DNA from 4 places in the Pseudogracilibacillus sp. SO10305 genome. Region 1 is predicted to be linked to each of the others. Evidence: riboswitches for the same ligand, from Rfam matches in the RefSeq annotation. Region 1 holds a riboswitch; each other region holds the start of a gene.
The links. Region 1 has a riboswitch for thiamine pyrophosphate ahead of SPD45_RS03160 (thiamine phosphate synthase). Riboswitches for the same ligand answer to the same signal wherever they lie in the genome.
Positions count from the first base shown of each region.

Region 2: it holds a riboswitch for thiamine pyrophosphate, as region 1 does, so the genes downstream of both, thiT (energy-coupled thiamine transporter ThiT) here and SPD45_RS03160 (thiamine phosphate synthase) in region 1, are expected to answer to the same signal.
Region 3: it holds a riboswitch for thiamine pyrophosphate, as region 1 does, so the genes downstream of both, SPD45_RS13625 (LLM class flavin-dependent oxidoreductase) here and SPD45_RS03160 (thiamine phosphate synthase) in region 1, are expected to answer to the same signal.
Region 4: it holds a riboswitch for thiamine pyrophosphate, as region 1 does, so the genes downstream of both, thiW (energy coupling factor transporter S component ThiW) here and SPD45_RS03160 (thiamine phosphate synthase) in region 1, are expected to answer to the same signal.

Region 1 is NZ_JAXHDE010000002.1:103,252-110,801, forward strand. Features, by position in the region: gene SPD45_RS03130 (nuclease-related domain-containing protein) at 220-1,131, opposite strand; gene SPD45_RS03135 (alpha-ketoacid dehydrogenase subunit beta) at 1,344-2,339, opposite strand; gene SPD45_RS03140 (thiamine pyrophosphate-dependent dehydrogenase E1 component subunit alpha) at 2,336-3,331, opposite strand; gene SPD45_RS03145 (ThiF family adenylyltransferase) at 3,505-4,527, opposite strand; gene SPD45_RS03150 (thiazole synthase) at 4,524-5,288, opposite strand; gene thiS (sulfur carrier protein ThiS) at 5,331-5,534, opposite strand; gene SPD45_RS03160 (thiamine phosphate synthase) at 5,536-6,147, opposite strand; TPP riboswitch at 6,311-6,419, opposite strand; gene SPD45_RS03165 (hypothetical protein) at 6,496-6,897, opposite strand; gene SPD45_RS03170 (acyl-CoA dehydrogenase family protein) at 7,008-7,550, opposite strand, start outside.
Region 2 is NZ_JAXHDE010000010.1:23,393-30,942, forward strand. Features, by position in the region: gene SPD45_RS09085 (xanthine dehydrogenase family protein molybdopterin-binding subunit) at 1-1,652, opposite strand, end outside; gene SPD45_RS09090 ((2Fe-2S)-binding protein) at 1,656-2,156, opposite strand; gene SPD45_RS09095 (CoxG family protein) at 2,178-2,618, opposite strand; gene thiT (energy-coupled thiamine transporter ThiT) at 2,967-3,566, opposite strand; TPP riboswitch at 3,631-3,731, opposite strand; gene SPD45_RS09105 (alpha/beta hydrolase family protein) at 3,817-4,629, opposite strand; gene kynU (kynureninase) at 4,642-5,928, opposite strand; gene kynA (tryptophan 2,3-dioxygenase) at 6,149-6,991, shown strand; gene SPD45_RS09120 (hypothetical protein) at 7,118-7,550, shown strand, end outside.
Region 3 is NZ_JAXHDE010000022.1:23,765-31,314, forward strand. Features, by position in the region: gene SPD45_RS13610 (sensor histidine kinase) at 1-540, opposite strand, end outside; gene SPD45_RS13615 (fatty acid desaturase) at 742-1,803, opposite strand; gene SPD45_RS13620 (helix-turn-helix domain-containing protein) at 2,024-2,251, shown strand; gene SPD45_RS13625 (LLM class flavin-dependent oxidoreductase) at 2,290-3,594, opposite strand; TPP riboswitch at 3,705-3,807, opposite strand; gene SPD45_RS13630 (carboxymuconolactone decarboxylase family protein) at 3,825-4,229, opposite strand; gene SPD45_RS13635 (SprT-like domain-containing protein) at 4,299-4,808, opposite strand; gene SPD45_RS13640 (acyl-CoA thioesterase) at 4,863-5,312, opposite strand; gene SPD45_RS13645 (SCP2 sterol-binding domain-containing protein) at 5,325-5,672, opposite strand; gene sdhB (succinate dehydrogenase iron-sulfur subunit) at 6,513-7,277, opposite strand; gene sdhA (succinate dehydrogenase flavoprotein subunit) at 7,277-7,550, opposite strand, start outside.
Region 4 is NZ_JAXHDE010000010.1:49,712-57,261, forward strand. Features, by position in the region: gene SPD45_RS09210 (OPT/YSL family transporter) at 1-365, opposite strand, end outside; gene SPD45_RS09215 (aspartate/glutamate racemase family protein) at 380-1,006, opposite strand; gene SPD45_RS09220 (PucR family transcriptional regulator) at 1,150-2,697, opposite strand; gene thiW (energy coupling factor transporter S component ThiW) at 2,855-3,355, opposite strand; TPP riboswitch at 3,449-3,554, opposite strand; gene SPD45_RS09230 (YxeA family protein) at 3,605-3,949, opposite strand; gene SPD45_RS09235 (biotin transporter BioY) at 4,133-4,759, opposite strand; gene bioD (dethiobiotin synthase) at 4,803-5,492, opposite strand; gene bioA (adenosylmethionine--8-amino-7-oxononanoate transaminase) at 5,513-6,886, opposite strand; gene SPD45_RS09250 (MMPL family transporter) at 7,234-7,550, opposite strand, start outside.

The DNA.
Region 1 (7,550 bases):
GAACTTGCGGATATAACCTATAATTCCGCAAGTGTACGGCGATTTCTGCAACAACTTGCGGATATAACCAATAATTACGCAAGTGTACGGCGATTTCTGCAACAACTTGCGGATATAACCAATAATTACGCAAGTGTACGGCAATTTCCACGATTACTTGCGGATATACACCACAATCCCGCGGGTTCACCAACAATCCCCCGCGCCATTACATACACATTAAGTAATAAATTGATAGCTAGCATTCTTCCTACTATTTTCCTTCTGAAAGTACATTTGCAATGTTGATAGTATTGTTCGAATTGACACCATTTCTCCTACCCATTCGTGGATTCGCTCGGTTGTGATGGGGGCATCAGGAAAAAGGATGGCATATTCTACAGTGCTTCGGACAACAGCAGAAGCAAGTGATTCTCTATACTTGCACTGGGTACAACGCATATGCCGATATTCTCGCGTCATCCAACTGCGACAATGTACACAGGTAATTCCTTTTCGCAAAGTCGCCCACTCATATGAAGGGATGCGAGCAAACCGGTTTTCTGTTATATGTAAGGTGCGTAATTTTTCAGCTAAAGCGAAGTGCGTAGCATTCAAGGTTGCACGCTCATTATTTAAATGCGAGAAAAACCCGTGCAATTGTGTCGGCAAAACAATTTTGTCATTTGGCTTCATGTACAATGTGAAACGATCATTCACAAAGGCGACATAAGGTAGAACAGGTAGATGAATATTTAGAGATAAAAGTATTTCCTTTAACAAAATTTCTGTGCGATTCAATTGATGCAACGGATTTGCTATCACTTTATTCGTCCGAAGTGAGGTAAACTGATCATCGAAAAATGCATATTCATTTTCAAAGTTTTTCACCTCTACTAAAACTAGTTTCGTTGCAAAAATTAACAAGCAATCAATTTGCGACAGTCGACCACTTTTATCAAAGAGTAAGCTATACAAAGCGATATAATCAACTTGTAATTTTTCCACAACTAATTGTTCAAAACGACGTTCCCCTCGATATCCTTGTACTTCTTTGTAAAAATGTTGCTCATCCTCTTTCGAAAAAACGATGCGATTTTGCAGTAATTCATATACGTATAATTGCAATGATTTTTGTACGGATTCGTTCATATTCTCCCTCCATTAACACCCTTTCTTCTTACAATAACTAGTTATACAAATATTGCAAAAAGACAAAACTGCTGTTTCGGACAAAAAACAGGGTCGAAAATGCAAAAATCACCTAGAGGTTTCACCATTTTCACCACGAATACATGCGACAAAATTCAATTTTATCCATTTACAAAAAAACTACATCGAAACAAAAAATCTCGACGTAGTTTTCATGAGCGAATCGTTTCTCTGACAAGTTTCCCTATCGCTCGTTCGATATCCTCTACTTGTGGAACTGCCTGGCTCTCCAATTTTGCATTATATGGCATTGGAACGAAAGCTCCTCCGAGACGAATGATTGGTGCACGTAAAGCATGAAAGGCTCGCTCGGCAATTAAACTGGTAATTTCTCCACCAATTCCACCACGTTTTACCGCTTCATGGACGATGATGACACGTCCCGTTTTTTCCACAGAGTTAAGAATCGTCGCTTCATCTAATGGCACGAGTGTACGTGGATCAATGACTTCCACTGATACACCGAGAGCAGCACAGTCCATTGCAGCTTGTAATGCTTTTTGCACCATGATACCTGTTGCAATGATCGTGACATCTGTGCCTTCCCGCTTCACATCTGCCACACCAAGAGGAATTTCATAAGTATCTGTCGGTACGTCACCAGTCTTTTTATACAATAATTTATGCTCATAAAAAATGACTGGATTTGGATCATTTATCGCTGCTATGAGTAGTCCTTTCGCATCGTATGGGGTAGAAGGTTGGACTACTTTTAAACCTGGAACATGGGCGAGCCAAGCTTCCAAACTCTGAGAATGTTGGGCAGCTGCACCTGTTCCAGAGCCAGATGGGGTACGAATAACGAGTGGCACCGTCGCCTTTCCACCGTACATATAACGGATTTTCGCAGCTTGATTTACGACTTGGTCTAAGGCTAATGTTAAGAAATCAGAAAATTGGATATCGACGACAGGTCGCATGCCAGTTAATGCAGCCCCGACTGCAACACCTGTCATTCCGAGTTCACTGATCGGTGTATCGCGCACGCGAGCTGATCCAAACTCCTCCAGCAATGTCGCCGTCACCCCAAAAGCACCACCATACACACCGATATCTTCTCCGAGTAAAAGGACCTTCTCGTCCTCCCGCAGTTTAACTCGTAACGCATCACGAATCGCCTCCAAATATGTCGTCGTTTGCGCGTTCATAGTTCCACCTCCCGAATCGCATACACATCCTTATATAGTTCATCTATCCCAGGCTCGTCACTGACTGTTGCAAATTCCGTTGCCACGTCAACTTCTCTTTGTACAGTATGGTGTATCGCTTTTATTCGATCTGTTGCGTCTATTGCAACATTAAGTAATTTTTGCTCCAATTGAATAAGGGGGTCCCGTTTTTTATATGCTTCGACTTCTTCCTCCATCCTATACAATTGCTTATCACTTTTCGAATGGCCTTTGAACCGATATGTTTTCGCTTCTATGAAGGTCGGTCCTGCTCCATTTCTCGCGCGTTCGACAGCTCTTTCCATCGTTTCTTTTACAACTAAAACATCATTTCCATCAATGGTCACACCAGGAATTCCGTACGCCAAAGCCCGTTCTGACAACTGATCAATATTTGTCATATCACCAATTGCGCTCGACATCCCATACATATTGTTTTCACAAATGAAAATGACAGGCACTTGCCAAATGGATGCCATATTTAACGCCTCATGAAAACTTCCTTCATTGATTGCACCATCCCCGAAAAAACATGCGACGACATTGTTCTTTTGCTGCATTTGCATACTTAATCCCGCCCCAACAGCGATTGGAATTCCACCTCCAACGACGCCGTTTGAGCCAAGATTCCCTTCCTCGATGTCTGCTATATGCATCGAACCACCTTTTCCCTTACTATAGCCCGTTATTTTGCCGAACATTTCCGCCATCATTTTATGTATGTCAGCCCCCATTGCAATCGCATGCCCGTGGCCACGATGTGTACTTGATATGTAGTCCCCGTTTTGCAACGCAGAACAAACACCGACAGCAACCGCCTCTTGTCCATTATATAAATGAGTCGTTCCATGCAAATGTCCATGCTGAACATTTTTTTCTACCTCATTTTCAAACTGTCGAATGCGCACCATTTTTTCATATAATGTGAACCATTCATCTATGTTTTTCCGCTCATATGGCACTCTGTTCATCCCTTTCTATGTCAAAAATAATTCCTATCGTCGTGCATGCTTTACCCCTTAACACAAAACATCTTTTCCAAGCAAAAATTGCCTCCTTTGTTGAACAACGTTCTATGCAAAAAGTGACGCGACTTTACTCCCTACTGTTTCAATAAACTACCTCATGATAGCGAATTTCTTCCTTAACTAAAATATCGATGGTACAAAGATTTGGCATAATCTTGATTATTCGTCCCGTGGATGAATGCACGGCCATCTTTAAATAACACCATCCGTCTTTCTTCAAAAGTAAATGATAATAAAAATGCATTAAGTTCGACTTTCCCACCAGTTTGTTTTAAGCTCTCGGCAACTTGCGCCAAGTTACGCTGTTGCATCTCAGGTGGCCGAATTTGCACGGATGATCGACCACATAACACGGCAACTTTCGTCTGTTCTTCATAACTCAAATAAGGATATGTCGGGGACTCGCCACATGTTGGACAATCAGCTTTCTTATACGATTGAATATCCATTTGCATGATTTCATTTTTCCATAAATCAAAAGCTAGTAATTTCCTTTGTAATACGTCGTTATCCCCGAGAAGTAATTTCAAAGTTTCTGTCGTTTGATGGATCACGACTTGTGCTGCTGCCGGTTGGATAATCCCGGCTGTATCACAAGTTTGGCTTCCGATCGGAATTGTCCCAAGCAAACATTGTAAGCAAGGTGTTTTTCCTGGTAAAATCGTGTAACTAACACCATAACTACCAACACATGAACCATATACCCATGGGATGCCTTTTTTATGGGAAATATCATTTATCATCATCCGAATATCAAAATTATCTGTCGCATCTAAAATGACATCCACTCCATCAGCAAGATATGTAAGTTCATTCGGTGTCACATCCATCACATGTGCATGGATGTTTACTTCACTATTTATTTCACTTAAAATTCGCTTCGCCGCAACAGCTTTCGGCATTCGATTTTCTGCATCTGCTTCTGTAAATAAATATTGCCGTTGTAAATTACTCCATTCAATATAATCACGGTCAACAATCGTTAATGTACCAATTCCAGCACGTGTAAGCATTTCCGCGCTTTGCGTACCTAATGCTCCAACACCAATGATGAGCACATGTTTATTTCGCAATATTTCCTGCCCATCGTTTCCAATGGGCGGAAATAATATTTGCCTAGAATATCGATCTTGTCTCATAGCCCGAGCCCTTCTTGCGGGCTACTTGCAACTGCATGGGTCTTTTTCGGAATTCTCCCTGCTTCAAATCCTAACTGTCCAGCTTGAACCGCAAGTTTCATTGCCACTGCCATTTTAACGGGGTCTGTTGCTCCTGAAACAGCTGTATTTAATAACACACCATCCGCCCCTAACTCCATGGCATATGCTACATCTGTCGGGGACCCGATTCCCGCATCAACAATGACAGGTACCTCTGACTGTTCGATAATGAATTGTAAATTTAACGGGTTCACAATTCCTTGACCCGAACCGATTGGCGATGCTCCCGGCATAATCGCATGTGCACCAAGATTTTCCAAACGTTTTGCTAAAACGACGTCATCTGATGTATAAGGTAAAACGATAAACCCTTCTTCCAGTAACATTTCCGTTGCCCTTAATGTTTCCACTGGATCTGGCAATAATGTTTTATCGCAACCGATAATTTCAACTTTCACCATATGGCATATCCCTGATGCTTGTGCTAATTTTGCAATTCGAACCGCCTCTTCGGCCGTTTTCGCACCGGCAGTATTCGGTAAAAATTTGAACTTTTGTAAATCAATTTTTTCTAAAAAATTCGGCTGATTTGGCTCATAAATATTCATTCGTTGTACAGCAAATGTTAAAACTTCTGTTTCTGATGCGTCAACTGCTTCTTTTTGAATATCAAAATTCGAAAACTTTCCCGTCCCTAAAAATATTTTAGATTGAAAATGATATGGTCCAATTTGTAACATATGTATGCTCCTTTTTGTTTTTATTTGAGAGGTGACCGTTTTCTAACCTCCACCGACGAATTGAATCAATTCAATGTTGTCATTCGGTGCTACTTGTGCTGTAGCATGGTCTTCTTTTTGCAAAATTTGTGCATTATGTTCCACGATAATAACCGGATTCGAAATGTTCAGATGTGCAATCAACTTAGAAATCGTATTCACATCTTGTGGGATATTCATTTTATTCCCATTAATACGTACATCCATTTCATTCACTCCCTTTTTCTAAAATTTTATCCTTGTAAGCTTGTGCGCTTTTACGAACATTCTCTACAGAAAAAATATTCGACATGACTGCAGCTCCTGCTGCCCCTGTATCCATCACAGCACTAATATTGTCCGGTGTAATCCCTCCGACTGCTATGACAGGAATCGTAACGGCATGTACGAGCTCGCTTAGTTTGCGGAGACCACGAGGTTCCAAGTCCTTTTTACAAGTCGTGTGAAAAATATGACCATACATGACATATTTCGCTTGTTCCCGTGCTCGACTTTGTGCAAAACAAATTTGATGAACGGCACAACCATATTCCAAATGAGGAAAATGAGCACGGATTTGCGCTGGTTCATAACTATGTTCTGGTAAATGAACGCGTTGAACACCATACATACTCGCCATATCTGCACGATCATTTATAATGATTTTTTGTAAAGTCGGATCATATGCTTTTACAAGTCGAATCGCAGTTTCATAGTCTTTCACCGTCCAAGTTCGTTCACGAATATGTATATAATCAACGGTGTCATATATGTCGCGTGCTTTTTCCGCAAAACTAGTGGCCGTTTCATTGCCTGAAGATATAGCATGTAGCTGGAACAAGGTACTTCACCTCTTTTCATAATTAATATGGAGTGAGAAAATTCGGATTCTTCTGAATGTAAGAAAGATATTTTAGGAGAATGAAAAAGCCACTCTCCAATGAAAAGGAAAGTGGCCTAGTATGTATATGGTCCATGCAAAAATTTCGAGTTCCCCCGAAAATATATACTAAACATCACTTCCCTTCGCTAGTCTTAACTAGATCAGGTTGTAAGAATCCCGAAGTTATACTCCGATCTCAGCTTGTAACACAAGCACCCCTAGTGTTCATATGTAATTTTGTTTGTTCGTCCTTATCTTATCACGGAATGAAAAAATGTCAAATAAGGAAAATCCCATCCTAGTCTATTAAACTTGTAACACTAAAAAATTATGATGGCAGCAAGTAAAAAAGCTCCACTGCCGCTCCCAACCTATTAAAATCAAAACCACTAGTGCGAAGATTGTGCTTTTCCACTGCTCAATTGATTCAGCGTTAGCGCAGCCACATTCTTGCAACTTCCACCCAGATTCTTGCAACTTCCACCCAGATTCTTGCAACTTCAGACCATATTCTTGCAACTTCACGCCGTATTCTTGCAACTTCACGCCATATTCTTGCAACTCCGACCGATATTCTTGCAACTTCACGCCATATTCTTGCAACTTCACGCCATATTCTTGCAACTCCGACCGATATTCTTGCAACTTTGCGTCGTATTCTTGCAACTTCACGCCGCATTCTTGCAACTTTATCACGATAGGAGACATTTTTAATATCACGCTAAAAGCTATCTGGCCCCACGGCAGAGACAGGGGGTTCAAATGCATAAGAAAAACGGTGTTCACCATTTTCTATGAACACCGTAAGAAAGCATATTTTATACGATATATTTTTCTGCTTCAATGATTTCTGCTGCGATTTCACGTTTTTTCGCAATGACGTTGATTGGATCATGACGCGTTAGTTTTCTTAAAGAAGATAACATCATACGTAATGTATCCCCTTCTTCTACTGCAATTAAGATTTCTTTTGCATCTGCTTCGATACGGTTGAATGCTTCTTGTGCATATACTTGTGTATATAATAACTTCAAGTTCGCTTTATCCGCACCATCGCGTCCGATTGCTTTTTCCGTACGTAAAATTGCCGCTTCCATATTGTACACTTCTGCCGCCATATCTGCTAAGTTTGCTAAGATTTCTTGTTCGCCATCTAGCTTTTGCATATATTTTTGAGCAGCTAATCCAGCACCTAGTAATACGATTTTCTTCGCATTTTTCAATAAATATTTTTCTTGCTCTAAAGGCTCTGTGCCAACTTCTTCTGGCATCATCATTAACAACTCTTCCTGTAACCCTTGAGCTGCTTGTAATAATGGTAATTCACCTTTCATAGCTTTTTTCAATAATGTACCAGGAAC
Region 2 (7,550 bases), on a different contig from region 1:
ACTGCATTTCCTCCAACTGCTAAAGACCTTGATCCATATGTTCCCCAACCCATCGAAACCGCTTTCGTATCATTAAAAACAAAATTAATATCTTCATATGGGATACCGAGCTTATCTGCAACAATTTGCGTAAACGTCGTATCATGACCTTGTCCATGTGGGGAAGTACCAGTAAATACCGTTACTTTTCCTGTCGGGTGTACGCGAACCGTCGAATTCTCCCAAATCCCACCTTGGAACCCGATGCCACCTGCTACTGCTGAAGGTCCAAAACCGGACAATTCAACATATGAAGAAATTCCGATACCGATATAACGCCCTTCTCCTAAGGCCATTTTTTGCTCTTGGCGTAACTTCTCATAATCAGCAATTTCGACTGCTCTATCTAGTGCTTTATCATAATCACCACTGTCATATACTAACCCCTGTGCATTTGTAAAAGGAAACTCTTCTTTTTGAGCAAAGTTCAATTTACGCACTTCTACAGGGTCCATGCCGATCTCTTTAGCAAAATCACTTACAGCACGTTCTAGCATAAATGTTACTTCAGGCTTTCCAGCGCCACGATAAGAATCTACAGACATAGTGTTTGTATACATTCCATATGTTGTAACTTGTGCTTTCGGTATTTTGTATGGACCAGACACCATTAACCCAAAATCAATTGTCGGGTTACCAGGTCCGAATGTTGCTAAATACGCACCGATATTAGCATGATTTACTACTCTTATTGCTGTAATTTTCCCATCTTTCGTTCCAGCAAGTTCTACATCTACCATCATATCTCGTCCAGCATTCGCAGATTGGAAATGCTCATTTCGTGTCTCTACCCATTTCACCGGACGCTTTAGATCGATGGCCGCATACGATACAAGTGCTTCGTCAGGATATACACCAATTTTCCCACCAAAGCCTCCACCCATATCAGCTACTTTTACTTGTAATCGATGTTCTGGAAAATCTAACACTTCTGAAAGGACCATACGATGAATATGTGGGTTTTGTGAACCGACATATAACTTCAACTCACCATTACCCGGATTATATTGTGCTAAAGAATTACGTGTTTCCATCGGGCTTGGCGCAACTCTCTGTGTACTATAGTTTCCACGAATAACTACTTCCGCCCCATCGATATCGGCGTCCGTTACTTCACCTGCAATATACGTAAAAGCCGTATTATTTGGTACTTCATCATAAATTTGTGGAGCCCCTTCTTTGCGCGCTTCTTTTTGGTTGGAAATAGATGGCAATACTTCATATTCTACTTCCACTAATTCTGCAGCATCTTCTGCCGCATAACGGTCACTTGCGATAACCATTGCAACACCATCTCCGACATATCTTGCAGTATCAATTGCTAAAGGATATTGTGCCGTTTCAATTAAGTTCATTCCAGGAACTTTCCACGAAGTTGGTACGGGATTGATTTTCCCTTCTAAATCTTTTCCTGTATATACCGCCACTACTCCTGGATGTGCAAGCGCCTTATCTTTATGAATGCTTTTAATATTAGCATGTGGATGTGGACTTCTTAAGATATATGCATGTAATAAATTAGGAATTTTCAAATCATCTAAGTATGTGGCGTTCCCTGTAATAAGTTTTGGATCCTCTTTACGTTTCATTCGTTGTCCAACTAGTTTACTCATCGATTATTTCACTCCTTTCACTGCATTTTCTTCTCTCATAATTTCCGATGCCCTTCTAACCGCATTTACGATAAATTCATATCCCGTACAACGGCAAATTACCCCTTCTAATCCTTCTCTAATTTCCTCATCTGTCGGTGTTGGATTTTGTGCTAATAATTCAATACTTGCAATCATTGCCCCCGGTGTACAATATCCACATTGCAATCCATGTTCTTCCCAGAACCCTCGTTGCACAGGGTGTAAGTTTTCAACTGTACCTAAACCTTCTACCGTAATAAGTTCAGATCCATCCACATGGACTGCTAATAAAGTACAAGACTTTGCTGCTCGTCCATCTACTAAAATCGTACAATTCCCACACTGGCTCGTATCACAACCGATATGTGAACCTGTAATCCCTAATACATCACGAATAAAATGAACTAATAACATACGTGGTTCCACTTCTGCTGAACGTTCTTCTCCATTAATCGTCACAGTAACATTCACAAGATTTGACATACATGCACCTCCACATAAATTTTATTGTTTTGCTTTTTTCTCTATATCTTTAAAAAATTGCTTTAAAACTACTTTTGCTACGCCACCAATCATTCTTTGACCAATCGTCGCCATTAATCCTGTTGCCGCAACATCTGCTGTACATGTTAACTCCGTATTTCCATCTACCTCCTCCAGTTCCATTAACGCATTTGCATCAATTTCACCTGGTTTTCCACTCGCCTTTACAAGGAGACGATAAGATGTTGGTTCATTTTTATCGACTTGTTCCACATCTGCCGTAAATTCTCCCTTAATTGGCCCCATATTAATTCCGAGTACCGCTTTATATTGCTCATCGCCTACTTCATCAAATGTTTTACAACCTGGCAATACTGCTTTTAATACTTCCGGGTTTTGGATTGTGTCCCACACCTGTTGTGCACTTAATGCTTTAAATTTGTGTGTATGTTTAATATCCATTTATGATCGCTCCCTTTCTTTGTAAAGCGCTTACATTTATTTAGTAATAAGTAAAATGTAGCATTTTATTCTATGTGCCGTAAAGTACCAGATTTTTCAAACGGAAGGAATCAAAATATGAGAAGCAGATAAACAGATGAAAAAAAACGTTGCATTAAGTATAACAGTAAACATGTAAATTGAATATATTATTTTACATTTTTTACATAAAATTACATCAGTAATAAAATGGACAAAAATGTATACAACATATAAAAAAGCTACCGTCCATAAAATATAGACGATAGCTCCACTATTTAACTTTAATGAATGAAATGCTTTTTACCGAGGTCTTTTTCGTTAAAACATTTACGAAACTTTTCTATTTGCTTCCAATGGTTTGTTCATCGTTAAAAATGTTGGACGAACCATTAAAATTAAAATAATTACAATCGAACAACCAATAAAGTTTGATATCATCGTAATGCTATTCGTAACAAATGAGAAATAAATCGGTGTTTGACCCGCTTCTTCTGCATAGTTTGCAAAGAAAACAACGCCGGCAATAAAATGCCAGAAGTAACGGCCAATACTTCCAATAAGCACTCCAACTGAAACAGATGTAATTAACTTGGGACGGTTTTGTAAACGAACTGCATTTTGCACGACGCCCATCATTAATCCTGCAAAACCGATAAAACTAAAGGCAACAAAATACTCGATAAACGCTTGTAATGGCGTTAAAATCCATGCATCCCCAGTAACGATTTGCAAAATCCCCCAAATAAATCCGGAAATAAAACTCGCTTTCACACCCCAACGAAATGCTACAATAAAAATTGGCACCATCGCTAATGAAATAGAAATGGATGGAATCGGCTTAATTCCTGGTAATAAATCGATTAACATGGCTAATGCGGCAAAAATTGCTACTTCGAGCATCGCCTGTAATGGTAAAAATTTCTTCACATAAAAAACCCCCTATGATATTGTTCAACGCGTATCCATAGAGGTATATAAGAATGGGTAGCCCATCCTCGTGTCACCACATCCCTACGTTAGTATTAACTAAACAGGTTCGAAGGGTCTGGACATTGTCCACTCTCAGCAAAAATTGCTCCCCCTGTGATACGTATATTGAGTTACTTCCATATTATCAAAAATAGTGTAAAATACAAGACCTTTACTTTTAACTTTCATACAAAACTAAGAATGTTTACTACTCTCTAATAATTTCCTGCACTTTCTCTAACAATACCGGCCAAGATTTTGTATCCGGCTGAATGATAGCATAGTGTTCTAAGTCTCTAAAAGGTATAAGCTCCACCTTTGTCCCCGATGCACGTGCTCGTTCATCAAACATTTTACTCATCGCAAATGGAACTGCAATATCTAATTCACCGTGGATAAGCACGATATTAGACGAAATCGGTAATAATGTACTCGGTGATCCGTGCTCATATCTTTCTTTATATTGTGCTGGTGTTCCACCAAGTAGATCACGTGTCGGGTTCACATCTGAATCAAACAACTTTTCTTCCCAATGATGGATTTGATACATCGTTTCCAAATGACCAATCCCAGCTAGACTAAGCACTCCTTTTACTGGCAGTGGATTTTTTTCAAAACGGATTGGGCTATTTTCATGTAAGTTTTCTTGAGCTGCCACCCATAAGGCCAAATGTCCTCCAGCAGAATGACCTAATGTAACGACTCTTTCCAAATCAATCGGATATAGGTTTGCTAGCTTTTCGACGTATTGTAATGCTGCACTCACATCTGCAAACGTTCCCGGCCAACCACCTCCTACATGGCCGACACGACGATATTCAATATTCCATGTCACAAAACCATGCGATGTAAATGCATTTGCTAATGGACGGATATGTTTTAAATCATATGCCTTTTTCCAAAACCCCCCATGAATGATAACTATAATTGGAAAAGGACCATCCCCCTTTTCAGGCAACCGTAGTTCCCCGAATTGTTCTTCACCATTTCCATAAAAAATTTTTTTGAAATTGTCCTTCATCGAAACACTTCCTTATGCAACGACATCACGTTTGTTTTCATATTTCTTATAAGCCTCTTCTTCCATAATCGTTTTTAAAATTTGCACGACCATCCATACGTCATGATAAGACGTGTACAATGCAATTGGTGATAAACGAATTACATTCGGTGCTCTAAAATCTGGAATAACTCCAGCATCTTTTAACGCTTTACAAATTCTTGCAGCTTCTTTATGTGCTAAGCTAATATGTCCACCGCGTCTATCTGCTTCCCGTGGATTTGTAATTTCAAATTCAAATCCAGCCAATTCATGATCGATTAAATACATCATATACGCTGTTAGACGAAGTGATTTTGCACGTACATTTTCAATTCCTATTTCATTAAAAATCTCCAACGAACCTTTTAATGGTGCCAGAGATAAAACATGAGGAGTCCCTAATTGGAATGCACTTGCTGTTTGTGCGGGAACAAAATCATGATCTAAATCAAATTGTTTCTCCTTATCTGAACTGAACCAACCACGTAATCCAGGTGTCGTCCCTAAATGTTTCTCATGAACGAATAAGCCACCGACACCTCCAGGCCCACTATTTAAATATTTATAGTTACACCACATCGCAAAATCGACTCCCCAATCATGTAATTGATGTGGGAGTGCACCAATGGAATGTGCTAAATCAAAACCGATCATAATATTACGACGCTTCGCTTCAAATGCTAATTTTTCCATGTTTAAAATTTGTCCGCTTCGGTAAAGTACAGAAGGCAATAAGATAAGTGCGACATCATCTGTCATCATCTCGATAATTTTTTCTTCTGACAATGTCGATCCATCTTCACTCGATACGCGAATTAAATGTGTTTCCGGCTGTAAACCTCGTAAAAGTAACTGGCTTTGTAATGCATAAATATCTGAAGAAAACGTTAATTCATCTGCTAAAATTTTATTTTTCGTCTCTGTCGGCTGAAAAAACGTCGCCACTAATTGATGAATATTCGTCGTAATCGAACCTGTCACAATCGTCTCCCCTTTTTTTGCACCAATAAGTGACCCTGTCATTTTCCCTAGCTGTTCTGACATATAAAACCATGCTGGTTCAGCTTGCAACCAACCATCAATCGCAAATTCTTTCCAATCTTCTAATGCATCTAATAATGCTGTTTCACTTCGCTTTGATAACAAACCTAAAGAGTTTCCATTCATATAATATTCTTTTTCTTTCACATAAAACTCCTCTTTGTAAGCTGCTAGGGAATCTTTTTCATCCAATTGTTTTGCAAATGATTCTGTTACTTCAAATGAATTCGCTTCCATTTATATCTACCCCTTTTTTCAAAATTCATCTATTGAAATGCCTTTCCAAATGCCAAATTGACACAGTTTCTACATTAAATTATAATTTTAATGTATAATAAAATAGGTTATGAATGCAAGTTTCTATTACAGTAAAAAATATTGCGCAGAATAATTTCTGTGTATTTTTAAAAATAAAATGTTAGCGCATACAACTTTTCGTTTAAGAGGAGGAACTGTTATGTTAAATGAACACGAAGCTTTTAAAAATGAAGAAACAATTGAAACAGACTTTAAAGAAAAAATGACGTACAGTGAATATTTAGGACTGGATACATTATTAAATAGCCATCATCCATTAAGTGATCACCATGATGAAATGTTATTTATTTCCGTACACCATGTTAGTGAAATATGGATGAAGCAAATTATTCATGAAATACAATCCGCCACGAAAGATATTGAACAAGATCGTTTACAAGAAGCATTTAAAAAATTAGCAAGAGTATCAAAAATACAAGTCCAATTAAAAAATGTGTGGGATGTTCTATCCACCTTGACACCATCCGAATATATGGAATTCCGTGACAAACTTGGAAATGCATCAGGTTTCCAGTCTTTCCAAAACCGTATCATCGAATTCTCTCTCGGCTATAAAACAGAACATGTGTTAAACATTTATGAAAAAGATCCAAAACTATTAGAAGTATTGCAAGCAGCACATGATGCACCAAGCATTTATGACGTATCGATTCAAGCATTAAATAGGGCTGGGCTTCCAATTGATGAAGATGTATTAAACCGTGATGTTAGTTTATCCCATCGTTCCAATGATAGTGTGAGGCAGGCTTGGCTTACTGTTTACCGAAACGTTGATAAATATTGGGAATTGTACGAGTTGGCGGAAGAACTTGTTGATGTAGAAGATTTATTCCAACAATGGCGCTTCCGACATATGAAGACCGTTGAAAGAATTATTGGGTTTAAGAAAGGAACTGGCGGCTCCGGTGGAGTCTCTTATTTAAAGAAAGTACTCGATCAATATTTCTTTCCAGAGTTATGGGAAATTCGAACGACTTTATAATATATTACATGATTAGCGAGAACTATTTCTCGCTTTTTTGTATAAGTTCATTGGAAAACTTTTACACGTAACCTTATACTGAACAAAATAACTATTACATTATATAGAAATGGAGAGACTGATTTTATGCGAAGAAACTTGGTTACGATTTTCATGTCTTTATTTCTCATTATTTTTCTAGTAGCTTGTCAATCTGGTAATGAAGAAGTCAACGACAAGAACAACGAAAACAATAACGAACAGAATGAAGTGGATGAAAATAAGAACGAAAAGGAAAACAATGAAAATAACGATGTTAACAACGATAGTAACAATGATAACGAAGAGACAAATACAAATGACGATACAGCGGCCCTATTCCAACAAATCTTTGAAAGCCGCGACAATGTAGAAATTTATGATATGGATATGGGAATGGATATTTTAATTAATTCACCAGGTGGAAGAGATACCTCCTCTTTGGCTGTTATCGGAAAAATTGATGAAAAAAATGATGAAGGAAATATAGAACTTATTGAAAAAAACGCTAACGGTGAAACATTCCAACATGCCGTATTTT
Region 3 (7,550 bases), on a different contig from region 1:
TCTTTCTTCAAAAATAATTAGTTCTGATATTTTTTCCCGTGCGACTTCTAACTCGCCTTCTAAATTTTCACGTTTCGTTCGATTATATAAATGAAACGGTAACAGCACTGTCCCAATGACACTAATAACGATATACGGTGTTTGCGGCAGTAGTAAGTCTAATCGAAAAAAATAACCAAATATAACTGCCCCAACTGTCGTTGCAATATGAAGCCCATACATAATAAAAAAACCTGCATAATGTCGAATATTTCCAATAAAGATGGCTGTAAAAATAGCAAAATAAACAAAGCCAAACAAATAAATCATTGCAATGTTTACAATCATTTCAAAACTAAGCCACATATATACAAGTCCACTTTTAGACTTGAAAGAAAATATATAGGAAATGAAAAACATTATTAATAATGTAATGCCGATGCCAATTTCTACAAAAGAAGATGATTTAAAAATAAAGAAAAATGGTAAAAAACATAAAATAATCCATGTGTAAATACTAATCCATGGTTTCTTCGGAAAAATACTATACCATTTACGCAAAAATAACACCCTCTTCCTATTGCCTCTATTATAGCAATAAATATTGCATTACAACATCTGTTCATTTAAATCTATAAAAATACTTTTTGAGACTATTTGAATAAACCCAAAATGGTATCTATATATTGGAAGTCCCTTTAAAACAAAAAGATATGCTAGCAATCAACTACTCGCTAGCATAACTTCATACTTGTATGTCTATTAATTGATTCTCGTTTTGTTCGAATGTTTTACCACACGATTTTGCTTTGTTTCGTTTAACTTTTCACGCTGACGCTGCTTCCACGTTTTAAAGGTAATAAAATTTTGTGCTTCTGCATCATATAATTTATAACGCAAGGAATCTAGACTCGTTTTAAGTGTAATCGTTGTTGCGTATTGTAAATCTGGAGTCGTCTCATGTGCCTCTTCTAAATAATAGTTCGGTATACGTGGTGCTAAATGATGGACATGGTGGAAGCCGATATTTCCTGTTAACCATTGTAAAAATTTTGGTAACTCATAATATGAACTTCCTTCTACTGCTGCCTTCACATAATTCCACTCAGATTCTTCTTCAAAATACGAATCTTCAAACGTATGTTGAATATAAAATAACCAGATACCTAATGCGGCTGCAATATAAATCGATATTCCGTGCACGATTAAGAATGGTACGAAACCAACAAAAACGATAACTAAAACCGTTCCTATAAGTAATATAGCATTAATTAAATACGTATTATTTTTCTCTTTTTGCTTCGCATCCGCTCTATTACGTCGGTTTGACACAAGCACTAAATATAGCGGACCAAACCCAAACATAATAATCGGATTACGGTATAGACGATATTTCAATCTTTCCCATTTTGTTGCTTCCTCATATTCCTCTATTGTCATTACCCAAATATCTCCAATGCCACGTTCATCTAAATTAGAACTAGAAGCATGGTGAATCGCATGTTCTCGTTTCCATTTTTCATATGGAAAACTCGTTAACACTCCTGTAATCGTTCCTAACATATTATTTTTTCGTTTGTCATGGTAAAAAGAACCATGTGTACAATCGTGAAAAATAATGAATGTACGAACAATCAGTCCTGCTGCTATCACCGATAAGCCAATCGCTACATACATATTAATTGGTACCATTATATATGCGATAATCCAAGTAGCAATTAACGGCACAATCGTATTAAAAATTTGTATCGTACTTTTTTTATGATCCGCAAATGTATACGGCTTTACTTGTTGATGTAATTTTCTCGTTTTCTCTTTTGACATTTTTCTCCCCCTCATAGGCGTCCTATTTTAGTATAAGAGAGTGAAAATCTTTTTATTAGACGTAAATGTCATCATTTCTATGTGACAAATGTCATATCAAACAAAGGATAAACGTATAAATCATTCATTTTACGCACTTTTCGTACATTTATTCATAAAATAAACTGACTAAATAATTCCCTTCTAAATGCATCTCACCGACAGCAAGGAGGGGGACCATTTGAACGACTCGAAAAACTTTCACCAACAAAGCGTACTAACAAAACGTGAAAGAGAAGTATTTACGATACTTTTACAAGACAAAACAACAAAGGAAATCGCAGAAGAACTATTCATATCTGAAAAAACTGTCCGAAACCACATTTCAAACGTTATCCAAAAGTTGGGTGTAAAAGGTCGTGCACAGGCAGTGATAGAGCTTGTTAGAATGGGGGAATTATCATTATAACGAAAACCGACTTTCACTATCGAAAGTCGGTTTTTCTATTATTCTTCCAGTTGAAAATGTTCACGTAAAGTTGAGCCTTCATAGGAGGTTCTAAATAATCCACGTTTCTGTAGTTCAGGAATGATCAATTCTACAAAATCTTCTAAACTATGTGGAAAGGAAGGTGGCATTAAATTAAAGCCATCTGCAATCCCTTCCTTGAACCATAATTCCATTTCATCGACAATTTCCTCGGGCGTTCCAATTAAAGTAAAATGGCCCCCACCAGCATTTAAATAACTTAATAATTCTCTTACGGTCGGATCTTTATCACGAATAATTTCTAATATAGTTTTATAACGTCCTACCGGTCCAGAAAATTCCTCAACAGGTGGAAGGACTGGCACCTTTTTATCTAAATCCCACTTAGAACAATCCTGTCCGACGAAAATGCTTAATTGATTTAAAATAGTGTCTGTATCCAACAGCTTGTCTAATTTCGCTTTTTTCTCAAATGCTTCTTCTCGAGTTTTGCCAACATACGTTACTAACCCCGGAAAAATTTTAATATGTCTATTTCTCACGCCACGTTCCAAAACAGCTTGATCCATCTTTTCTCTAAACTCCCTTGCTTGTCTCCGGTTCCATGAAACAGAATAAACCGCATCAGCATATTCGGCTGCTAATGTAATTCCCGGATTCGATGCACCTGCTTGCATCAGTACCGGACGACCTTGTGGACTTTTTGGAGTCGTTAGCGGCCCACGCACTTGAAAGTATTTTCCAATATGCTTTATTGGGTTTATTTTATTTGGACGCATTAATTGTTTCGTTTTTCTATCATGAATAAAATCTGCTTCTTCCCATGAATCGAACAATTTTGTAACAACATCTGCAAATTCTGCCGCTTTTTCATAACGTTTCGCATGAATTGGCAGTTTTTCCATACTATGATTTTGTGCCTCTAAATCTGTCATCGATGTAACGAGGTTCCAACCAACACGCCCGCCAGACACATGATCCAAACTTAAAATTTGCCTCGCAGCTGTAAATGGATTGGAAAATGTACTCGAAATAGTAGATACTAAACCAACATAGTTCGTTACTTGCGATATAGCAGTTAAATTCACAATGGGGTCAAACCAAAAAGCCGGCATAACATTCGCACTAATACCTTGAAACGATTGATTATCTGCGAAAAACACAGCATCAAACAATCCCTTTTCTGCAATTTGAGCTAATTCTTGATAATATGCAATATCTCCAACACGTTCAACACTTGAATCCGAACTTAACCATGCAGCCTGATGGTGGCCACAACCTATCACTAATACTCCAATATGCATCTGTTTATGATTCTTCATTTTTCCCTCTCCTTTTTAAACATTAAAAAACGCAATTCCCCTAATATTCATAGGAAAATTGCGTATTTATAGCAAAATAGTATGTAAAAAAAACAGAATTCGTTCCAAATACATACAATCATACACTTTCCTACGCTAGTATGAACTAGTTCAGGTTCAAAGGGTTTGAGGATAACCTCATCTCAGTTTTTAAAAACACCCCTAGTGATTCTATTCAATTAATTAATGCTTCATTTCGTTTTTACAGTAATTCCTTGTTCATTGAAGACTTTTTGTACTGCTTTTAATCCATTTAAAACTTTTGGAAATCCAGCATATGGTAATATATGAATAATTGCACCAACAATTTCTTCTGGAGTTAATCCAACTTTAATTCCTGTTTTTACATGCATTTCAATTTGTGGGATACCTTGGGCAACCAATGATGCCATTGTTACTAATACTTTTTGTTTTGGGTCAATGCCTTCTCTACCATAAATATCTCCAAAGGCAAACTCCACTACAAAATCTTCTAAATCTGGTGCCAAATCTTTAAAACCTGCTCCAATATCCATATGTCCTTCCGGATGATGCTGATCTACTAAATTAAAATCCTTTAATACGTCCATTCCTTTTTCATAACGTTCGCTTGCCATGTATATGCCTCCATTAATGTTGAAATTTTCAAAATACTCCCATATCCATGCTAATACATTTCTAACGTTTCAACAAGTAAATGAATGTGATACTTTTGAAAAATGTTTTCCATCATATTTCCTAGTTTCCATGATGGTAATTTTTCCATTACAACATTTTGTACGATACTTTTTTGGCGTTTTACTTATTTGTTTACGATTTGTTTCATAAGTACGTGCACATGTTTCACAACGAAAAAGATAAAATAAACCAATTTTCATCGTATTTGTACTAGGAGCATTATGTTTTCGTAATGTTTTTTCAAATACAGGATGGCCATCACGCATCGATTGACCTTGCATATGTAATGCATAATGAATGCATTCATGTTTGATAATGCCTTTTATTGCCTCTTCCGTACCGTAATCTAATGTTTTCCCTGCAACTTCGATACGAACTGGATGTTGTTTATTCGTCATGACATATCTACCATATGAAGAACGAAGACGATTATTCCGAACGATTGGAATGGTTAAGTCGATATGAAAATTGGTACGTAAAAATTGGGTAGCAAATTGGGTTAATTCTTCCTCTTTCACTGTATACACCTCAATAAATATCATACCATATAACAAAAAAACTGACATATATCGTCAGTTTTGTAGCGTTAAAATTTTATCTCTATTTTCGTCACTAATTGCGACTGGTTTTCCAGTATGCTTATTAATATTTACGATGGAACCACGACCTGTTAAACAAACATCTCCATTTTCTTGCACACCCATATAGTGAATATCTAATGAACTACTCCCAATTCGATTCGCTTTCACGTATAATTGAATAGTTTCTCCAAAAAATACTTGTTTTAAATAATCACATTGTAAATCTGCTACGACAGGAACATCTTCCACTTTATCAAAATCTTGAAACAAGCCAACCGCTTTAAAATATTCAATACGCGCTTCTTCAAAATATATAAACGGAGATACATTATTCATATGACCAAACATATCTGTTTCAGAAAATCGAATTTTTATAGGTACGTGATATTTAAATTCTTCTTTCCAACGATTAAAATTTTTAATATACGGTGCTTTTGTCATATAAATCCCTCCTTAAAAAGATAGCTTCTTCAACATATTTTCTAACTTTAATGCGAGTCCAATATCCCCTTTTACTTTTAATCTTCCCGTCATAAATGCAGCAGTCGCATTTAAATCACCTTGTAGTAATTTTTTAAAATTCTTTTCATTCATCGCAAGTGTACATTGGGCATCATTTAATTTCCCTTCTGTAATAGTTGCAATCCCCTCTGTCAATTCTAGGCTATACACTACTTCCTCCCCTGCTTTAATTTCGAACACAAAACTTCCATTCACTGTTTCTATGATCGATTTATTCTCTTTAGCAACACGATCAATTTCTCCCCATACTTCTTGAACTGTTAAATTGTCTAAACTCATATTTTCACTCCTATTTATAATGAATGACTGTTCAATCATTATAATACATTTTCAAAAATAATGAAAGCGTTGTCTTATTCATTGATCAAATATATTAAATAAGACTCTACAATATATCGTGCCAGTGAATTTCCCTTTAGAATTAAAGTCGACCAAAACCAAATCCAGGCGGGAAATCACTTGTCTTATTCTAGAAATATAAAATTACTGCTTGATATACAAGATAAGAACATCGAAGTCGAAGAAAATGCTGTAGAATTAAAGCATATCGAGGAAGAATAACTAAATTCATCACAGCTAAATTGACGTATACATCAGCGTATTAATTTCAATCACTATATTAATATCAATTTGCATATGCATAATATTCACCTCGGAAATATTATGCAATACCAATCATATTTTGTCCGCATGCCCTTCTTATCCAATCGTTTTTGTACATTGTTAGAGTATCATTTATAATATCGAAACTTTCATAATTTCAAAAAGAGAATCATTTTACACTTTAAATGGAGATTAATCATACAAAGTAAAAAATCCTCCTCCCTTGAAGTTTAAGCTACAAAGGAAGAGGAAACTAGCATATAAACAGCCAGATGAAACGTAGGAAATGTACGTAGATTCCTGCGTGAGAAAAGGCCTAGATAAGGCAAAGCCTGAGCTTGGCATAGCAGCCGCACGCGGAAAGCGGAGTACATTTCCGAAGTGACATATTCACGCTATTCTTATTGGCTCCACACAATTACATATTAGATGACTTTAAGAGGGTCACCAACACCATTTGACAAAGAGCCAATAAAATAAGACTAGAATCCGAATGAATTCTAGTCTTATTAATTATTAATATGCGTTGTCGCTTCCGAAGAAGTTTTTAAATGATTGTACTACTGTCGCACGGTTCATCGCTGCAATAGAAGTTGTTAAAGGAATTCCTTTTGGACAAACTTCCACACAGTTTTGTGCGTTACCACAGCCAACTAATCCACCTGGTTCCATTAAACCAGCTAAACGATCACTCTTATTCATATCACCTGTTGGGTGAGAGTTGAATAAACGAGCTTGAGAAATAGCTGCTGGACCGATAAAGTCGTTTTTATCATTTACGTTTGGACACGCTTCTAAACATACACCACAAGTCATACATTTAGATAATTCATATGCCCATTGACGTTTCTTCTCAGGCATACGTGGTCCTGGTCCTAAATCGTGTGTACCATCGATAGGAATCCAAGCTTTTACTTGTTTTAACGCATCAAACATACGGTTACGATCGATTACTAAGTCACGAATAACCGGGAATGTGCTCATAGGTGCTAAACGAATTGGTTGTTCTAATTTATCAACTAAAGCAGCACATGATTGTCTTGCTTTTCCGTTAATAACCATAGAACAAGCACCACAAACTTCTTCTAGACAGTTCATTTCCCATTGAACTGGAGAAGTTTTTTCTCCATTAGCATTCACTGGGTTTTTTTGGATTTCCATTAGTCCTGAAATTACGTTCATATTCTTACGGTAAGGAACATGGAACGTTTCTTCATATGGAGCCGAATCAGGGCCGTTTTGTCGCGTTATAATAAACGTTACTGTTTTTTGTTCAGCCATTATTTCTTGCTCCCTTCACTTGATTTTGTATAGTCACGTTTACGTGGTGGAATTAAAGAAACATCCACATCTTCGTATGAAATAACTGGTGATTGAGCTTTCGCATCAAATTCAGCGATAGTAGTTTTTAAGAATTCTTCGTCATTACGATCTGGGAATTCTGGTTTATAGTGTGCACCACGACTCTCATCACGTTGAAGTGCTCCTAAAGTAATAACACGAGCTAAGTGGATCATATTTTTTAATTGACGTGTAAACATAACAGCTTGGTTA
Region 4 (7,550 bases), on a different contig from region 1:
ACACGATATAAAATAAATACATCGACACATAACGCAATCCCCGCACCAATTAACATCGGTATAATTAAATCTGGCATTCCTAATACAAACGGTAATCCTATTGGGATTAATAAACTATTTGCCGCACCAAATGTGGCCGCCGAAATAGTCGTTTGTATTAAGTTTTGATTTTCTAATGTTTTATATTTATAAAACATTTGCAAAGGAATTCTAGCTACTAACATCGCAATTAATGCACCAATAATGGATGTATTTGGTGTGATTCCTAATGTTGTTATTAACTGCATTCCAATAATCGCACCAAGTATGGCTACGATAGCCGAGAATAAAATAAATGATAGATCAAAAGTTCTCTTATTTTTCACTGTAATTCCTCCTATTATTGAAGCTTATAGGCAACTGCCTGAGCTTCGACTAAATCCACCATCGGTATTGTGACTCGATCTTTTGCAAATTGTTTTAAATGAATGGTAGAAAAGCCTGTACAAGCAAATAAAATAACATCTGCCCCTTCTTCCTTCATACGATTCATCAACATAACTAACTTATTTTTTGCATCATCTGAAAATAATGAAACTGTATTTCGTAATGTTGGTTCATAATGATATGAATAAAAATGATTCCCTAATACTTTTAAGATGTTTGGCGGAGCTTCCTCTGTAATTCCGATGACTCCTACATTATCTCCTAATGTCTTCGATATATTCGCTCCTACTGCTCCCGCACCATATACTGGAATTGATACAGCTTGTTTTACCTCCTGCAAAGCCGGGTCTGCCGCACAACTAATTGTTAATGCTTTATATTTCCCGCTTTTTTCCATTCCTCTCGCCAGCTCAACAATTTTTGGAATAGCTTCCTGCTCTGTCTGAGCATTATAAATTCCTTTCGGTTGATCCATGATACATTTCGTTTCACTATCTATCGATAAAAAATCACGCATTAATTCTCCATGTTCTGACAAAACTTTTCCTTCACTTGTTAATACACGGATGATTCCTAACATATATATCACTCCTTTCCTCTCGTATCCAATGCGACTTTTCGAATCTTTCTCTAAATATAATATATTCAGATTATTATGTATATACGCAAAATGAGCGTAAAAAAAGGAAGGCAAAGCCCTCCTTTTTCTCACTGTGAGCAATATCAATCATTCATCATATAAAAACAAAACTGAAGGGAAAAGATTGTTTTTGCATCATTTAAATCTATATTCATTATTTCTCGTATTCGTTTTAAACGATATGTGATCGTTCTTCTATTTAAATACATTACTTTCGCTGTTCTTGAAGCATTGCAATTTTCGGCTAAATAAACTTTTAATGTTTCAATCAAATCCGCTTCCATTTGTTGAAGTGGAAGCATCATGTAATGAACAAAATCATTTACATGTGGATCCTTTTGCAAATTTAATAAGATAGAGGAAATACCTAATTCACTTTGGTCATATACAGTTGAATTTAACCCTAAGTCTTTCCCGATTTCAATAACTTTTGCTGTATTATCAACTTTTTCTATAATGGACGTTGTATCTATAAAAGGATAACTTATCCCTATCTTTACATTCTCTAATAATGTTCGAGGTTGCTGCTTTTTCCATTGGTGTTTCAATTCGATGGATGTCGCCTCACGATGATTTATCCAAACGAGCACAAACACATTTTCATTTCTTTCCATCACAATATAATCTTTCACTTCGGTTAAATGTTTCATCATATTTTCAATATGGGAAAGTAAAATTAACGATTTTCGCAAAAAGGTATGATATCCGATGGCTTCTGTTATATTTAATTGGTCTAAATGAATGACCATTTTTAGATCCTTTTCGTCCTCTAGATAGTTCCATCTTTCTATAAATTCCCCTTTTTGCATTTGTAGACTAACAATTTCAGCCATCATAGTAATGTGAATTTTATCTACTAACCGAAATATCTCGGTGTCCATTAACAATTCTTTTTGTTTGTTCCTTTCATATACAATATGGAGAAGTCCATATTTCTTCCCTTTCGCAAAAAGAGTGACAACCATTCTTTTTAATGCCTCTGAATATATACAAGCATGTTTTTCATACGTTTCAAATTCGGTATTAAATTTTTGTACGTACATCTCTGTCTGTTCATATGTTGGGAGGGAAAATAGTGTGAAATCATTTCTCCATTTATCGCTTTTTAATTTATGTGCACAATATAACAACTCGCCGTTCATGTTTTCTATATACATAACTAACCCGAACGATTTATAAATATCTTGCAAAATCGTCGTGACATTTTCATAAGACTTTCCTTCAATTTCTTCGATCAATCGATCATCTGTTGATTGTTGTAATTTTGCATATAACGGCGTTAAAATGTCAATATAAGGGACATCTTTTGGTAATGTAATAATAGGAAAATGATGTTCCTCCGCCAATTGAACAATGGATGGAGGGATTTCATCAATAAATCTACCTAGCTTTATGATGAGTCCACTTGCCTTTAATTCGATGAAAGATTTTACTATGTTTATTTGAGCTTGTTCATCATCTTTAATCGCGTAAAAGCTTGTTAAAATAAGCGTCTCTTTTACATTCCATTTATCAACATGAGGAATCTCCATCACTTCAATATATTTTACCTTTTTATTTAAACCTTTCTTCCCGTACCTTGCCTCTGCTTCAAACTTTTTAATGATTTGCATTACTTCATGAACCATCATTTTCATACACACCCTTGATATGTTTGTCATCGGTATACTCATTTTGCTATCTATACTATAATTATATAAGTATTTTTCCTAAGATGAATACTAATTAGTATTAGAAGAAAGGTTTTATTTTAAAAATTCCATCCTTATAGTGAATATATCTTTAAAGTTATTTATTTTCGATAATTGCTTTTGCTTGGCCACTTTGTTTTAAACGAACGACGATAAACCAACCGATCAAAGCACCTGACACACTACTCACTAAAAATGACGGTAAGAAGAAAAATATTCCAAACGATGTCCCCATAAATAATGTTGCTAAAGGAATCGATGCAAATGATCCTAAAATACCTGTCCCGATGATTTCACCAATAACTGCCGCACTATGTTGGTTCCATTTTTTATATAAATAACCTGCCAAAAACGCACCAATCATCCCGCCAGGAAAAGCTAAAATCGACCCTAATCCTAGCATATTTCGAATTAAGCCAATGATGAACGCGATGATTACAGCTGGTCCAGGACCGAGTAAAATCCCCGCAACAACGTTAACAGCATGTTGGACAGGATACGCCTTAGCAAAACCTGCTGGAAACCATAAAAATTGTGAACCGATAATACCTATTGCAACAAAAACAGCCATAGTCGTCATAAGTCGTGTACGATTCATCTTCTATTACACCTCCTTGTACGATAAAATAACGATAAAAAAGACCACACCCCGACGTCGGAATGTAGCCCTCGATTGTTTTTAGTATAAATATCTTGATGGCCAACACTTCCCCACGCTAGTATTACCTAGATCGGGTTCAAAGGGTCAGAACAATAACGCTCCTCTCAGCCATCCGATAGCTCCCCTAGTGAAATATGGACTTTTCAATTTTATACTATCATACTATTTAATATTGTAAAGGTCTTCTTATTCTTCACCTACTTCTAATTGTTCCAATGCTTTTTCTGGAATGTCTGTTTTTTCTACTTCTTCATATGTGACTACTTCATCTTTTTTATAGAAAATTTTTAAATAAGCATTCTTTTTTAATGAGTGATTCGCTGTAAAAGATAATAATAAACTATCTCCGTTTTCATCGTAGCCTTCTAATTTATATTCATAACGTACATTCCCCTGTTCTTCATAACTATCGCCTTCATCTTGAATTAGTACATAATACGTATCTGCACCAATAGTTTGAATAGATGATGTACAAGCCGATAACAAGCCTACGACCAATATCATCATACTTATCGTTAATAAACGTTTCATTTTTCTCATCCTTTTCGTTCCGTTTCATTCTATACATAGTATAGGATGAAATTCCGTGCTGTAACATCGATTTCCCTTACGAATAAGCGTTGTAGGCTTACAATATTGTAAGATTAAATAAAAGTGTTCGCATACGGACATCACTCTATTCGCGAGATATAGGAACGTTAAAATAAAATTTCCTTAACTTCCTAAACGGTCTTCTTGCACATTACTAGAAGGTGTAATCATAGTCGACTTATGTAAAATTTTATACACTCTAGGTGCAAATAAAGCTGCTGCGACAATCGTTAATAAATCAACAGGCAAATATACGAGCATTACAAGCCACGTTCCAATATAAGTGACACTTTCTTGTGTATCCATAAAAAATGATAAAGCGAGATACATATAATTTGTTCCGATCATATAATTAAAGAAAAGCCCGATAATAGAGGCCAATATGAACGTAATTAAAGTAGGGTGTTTTTTAGATTCGATCACTTTCCCAGTAACATAAGCGGTGAAAATAAAAGAAATAATAAACCCAAATGTCGGACTTAATACAGCACCTAATCCTCCTTTAAATCCAGCAAAAACAGGAACGCCAATTAATCCAACGAAAAGGTATACAACCATTGCAAGCGCTCCACGGCGACTACCAAGTAATGCACCTGCCAAAAAACAAAAAAATGTTTGTAATGTAATAGGAACACCACCTATTTGTAAAAACGGTGCCCAAGCAGTAATATTTGCCCCGATACTCATTAAAGCGACAAACATTCCGATTAAAGTAATATCAATGACACGAATTTGTTTGTTATTTTTCAATGATATCCTCCTTTTACTATAAAAGTTCAACTTGGTTTCACTATTATTTTGCGAAAAGATTAAAAGGGATTAGTTCATCCATCTTTTCTACAATATAAGTAGGATTAGATGTTGTAAATTTCGGTAATACAGCTAACACAGGAATATTTGTCATCTCTTCAATTAATGCAGGATTCGTTTGTTCTGCTATCCCCTGTTCTTCTTCCGCCCCGTTCAAGATAATGCCTGCAATATCCAATCCCATACTTTGGGCCACTTTTACCGTTAACCAAATATGATTTACTGTACCAAGTCCCGTTCTTGCAACAATTAATATTGGAAAACCTATCTCTTTCGCAACATCTGCAACTACATAGTCCTTCCCCAAAGGAACCCCAAGTCCCCCTGCACCCTCTACAATAAAATACTCATGCGTTTCTTTTATGTTTTTCCATGCTTGCATAATCTGAGTCAAAGATATATGTTGTCCTGCCCTTTTCGCTGCAACATATGGTGCTAACGGCTCTGCAAATTGAAAAGGAGTAATTTGTTCAAACGTATTACGATCTCCAGACATCGTTTTCAAGATAGACGTATCACTTGTAGGATTTTCTCGACTTTCCCCACTCAACATTGGTTTAAATACGCCAACATCTTTTCCATACTTTTTCAATAGAGCTGCCATACCGCCACCGACAAAAGTCTTTCCGACATCTGTATCTGTTCCTGTAATAAATAACCCATTCTGTTCCATCCAACCGCTCCTCGTTCTTCTTATTTCGTCGAACCGACTGTAGTTTCTCGTTTCGTTGTTACATTTTGAATCGCTTCTTTTATAATGCGAATCATTTCCCGAATTTCTTCCTCTGAACTAGAAAGGGGCGGCATAAATACAATATTATCTCCTAAAGGTCTAGTTAACATCCCAAGACGACGCATTTCCAATGACACCGCATATCCTACACGTTCTTCCCATGGGAAAGGTTTTTTTGTTTCTTTTTCTTGTACTAACTCAATACCGACCATGAATCCGAGCTGTCTAATATCTCCAACATAATCCAATTCATGTAGTGAAGTTAATTCCGCTTCAATAAAACTGGACTTCTGTTGCACTTGTGCCACTATATTTTCCCGTTCAAATAAGTCTAAGTTTGCTAACGCAACAGCGCATCCTAGTTGATTTCCGGTATATGAATGACCGTGAAATAACGTTTTCATATGAATGTAATCATCGTAAAATGCTTCATATATTTCCTCTGTTGAAATTGTTGCGGCAATAGGCAAGTATCCTCCTGTTAATCCTTTACCGACCGTCATAATGTCTGGTACAACACCTTCATGATCACAAGCAAACATTTCTCCCGTTCGGCCAAATCCTGTAGCAACTTCATCAACTATGAGTAATACATTATATTCCGTACATAATTTACGAACTTCCGTTAAAAATCCATCCGGCATTAAAATCATCCCAGCTGCTCCTTGCATCATTGCCTCGATTGTTAAAGCAGCAATCTCATGATGATGATTTTCTAATGTCTTTTTTAATTCTTTTAAACACTCTTCCTTACAAATGTCCGGATCTCCACTTGGGTGACGATATACATATGGAAAAGGAACATGAAAACTTTCAAACATTAGTTTTTCATAAATTCGATGAAACGTATCTACTGCACCGACACTAACAGCACCAATCGTATCACCGTGATACCCATTTTTCATCGTAATAAACTTATCTTTTCCTTCTATATTTTTATTTTTCCAATATTGATATGCCATCTTCAATGCAATTTCGACTGATGTAGCACCACTATCGGAATAAAAAACACGTGTAAGTCCTTCTGGTGTTATATTAATTAATCGTTCTGCTAACTCTGTCGCTGGTCGATTCGTCATTCCAAGCAATGTCGAATGGGAAATTTTTTCTAATTGCGTACGTATCGCATCATCGAGTTCTTTTTTTCTATGTCCATGCACATTTAACCAAACTGAAGAGAACCCATCATAGTATGCATTTCCTTCTGTATCTTTCAACATAACGCCTTCTCCACTTTCAATAACTAATGGATCTTGCTCATAATCTTTCATTTGTGTAAAAGGTAACCAAAGGTATTCTTTACTCTTTTGTATTAATTCATCATGTGTTGACATTATAATCCCTCCATCATTAATTTTTTTCCAACGTCATGTACATCCTTTTTTGTGAAAATTACATAGAAATTGCTCGCTTGCACTTCTGTTTATCTTCTACCTCCTCCTTTCTATATACGTAATCATAGAGGAAACAAACCTTTTGTGTCAACCATTTATATTATAGGTTGACACAAGGGAACGCAAATAGATAAATTTTATAAATAATCCATAAAAAAAACACTTTATGATAGCACGAATATTTATGTGCCAACATCATAAAGTGTTTTCTATTTCTTATTTTTATTACTGAATATGAACAATGATAGGATTCATCTAAAAATCATTGACAAAAAAGTTACATCCTCTTATTCGTCCTCATGCATTTTCCACATTTTACCCGGCCAAAATGCAAAACGACCAAGAACCGTCGTAATAGCCGGGACTAATAAAGGTCTCACAATAAACGTATCCAATAAAATTCCTATAGCCGTAATCGTTCCAAAATGAACTAATACTTGTAAAGGTAATATAGCTAATACGGAAAACGTTCCTGCTAAAATTAACCCTGCCGAACTAATGACACTACCTGTTTCTCCGACACTTTCTGCAATAGCTTTTTTAAGTGGCATTTCTTTACGTTTTCTCCAAATACTAGAGACGAGGAATATGTTATAATCTTCTC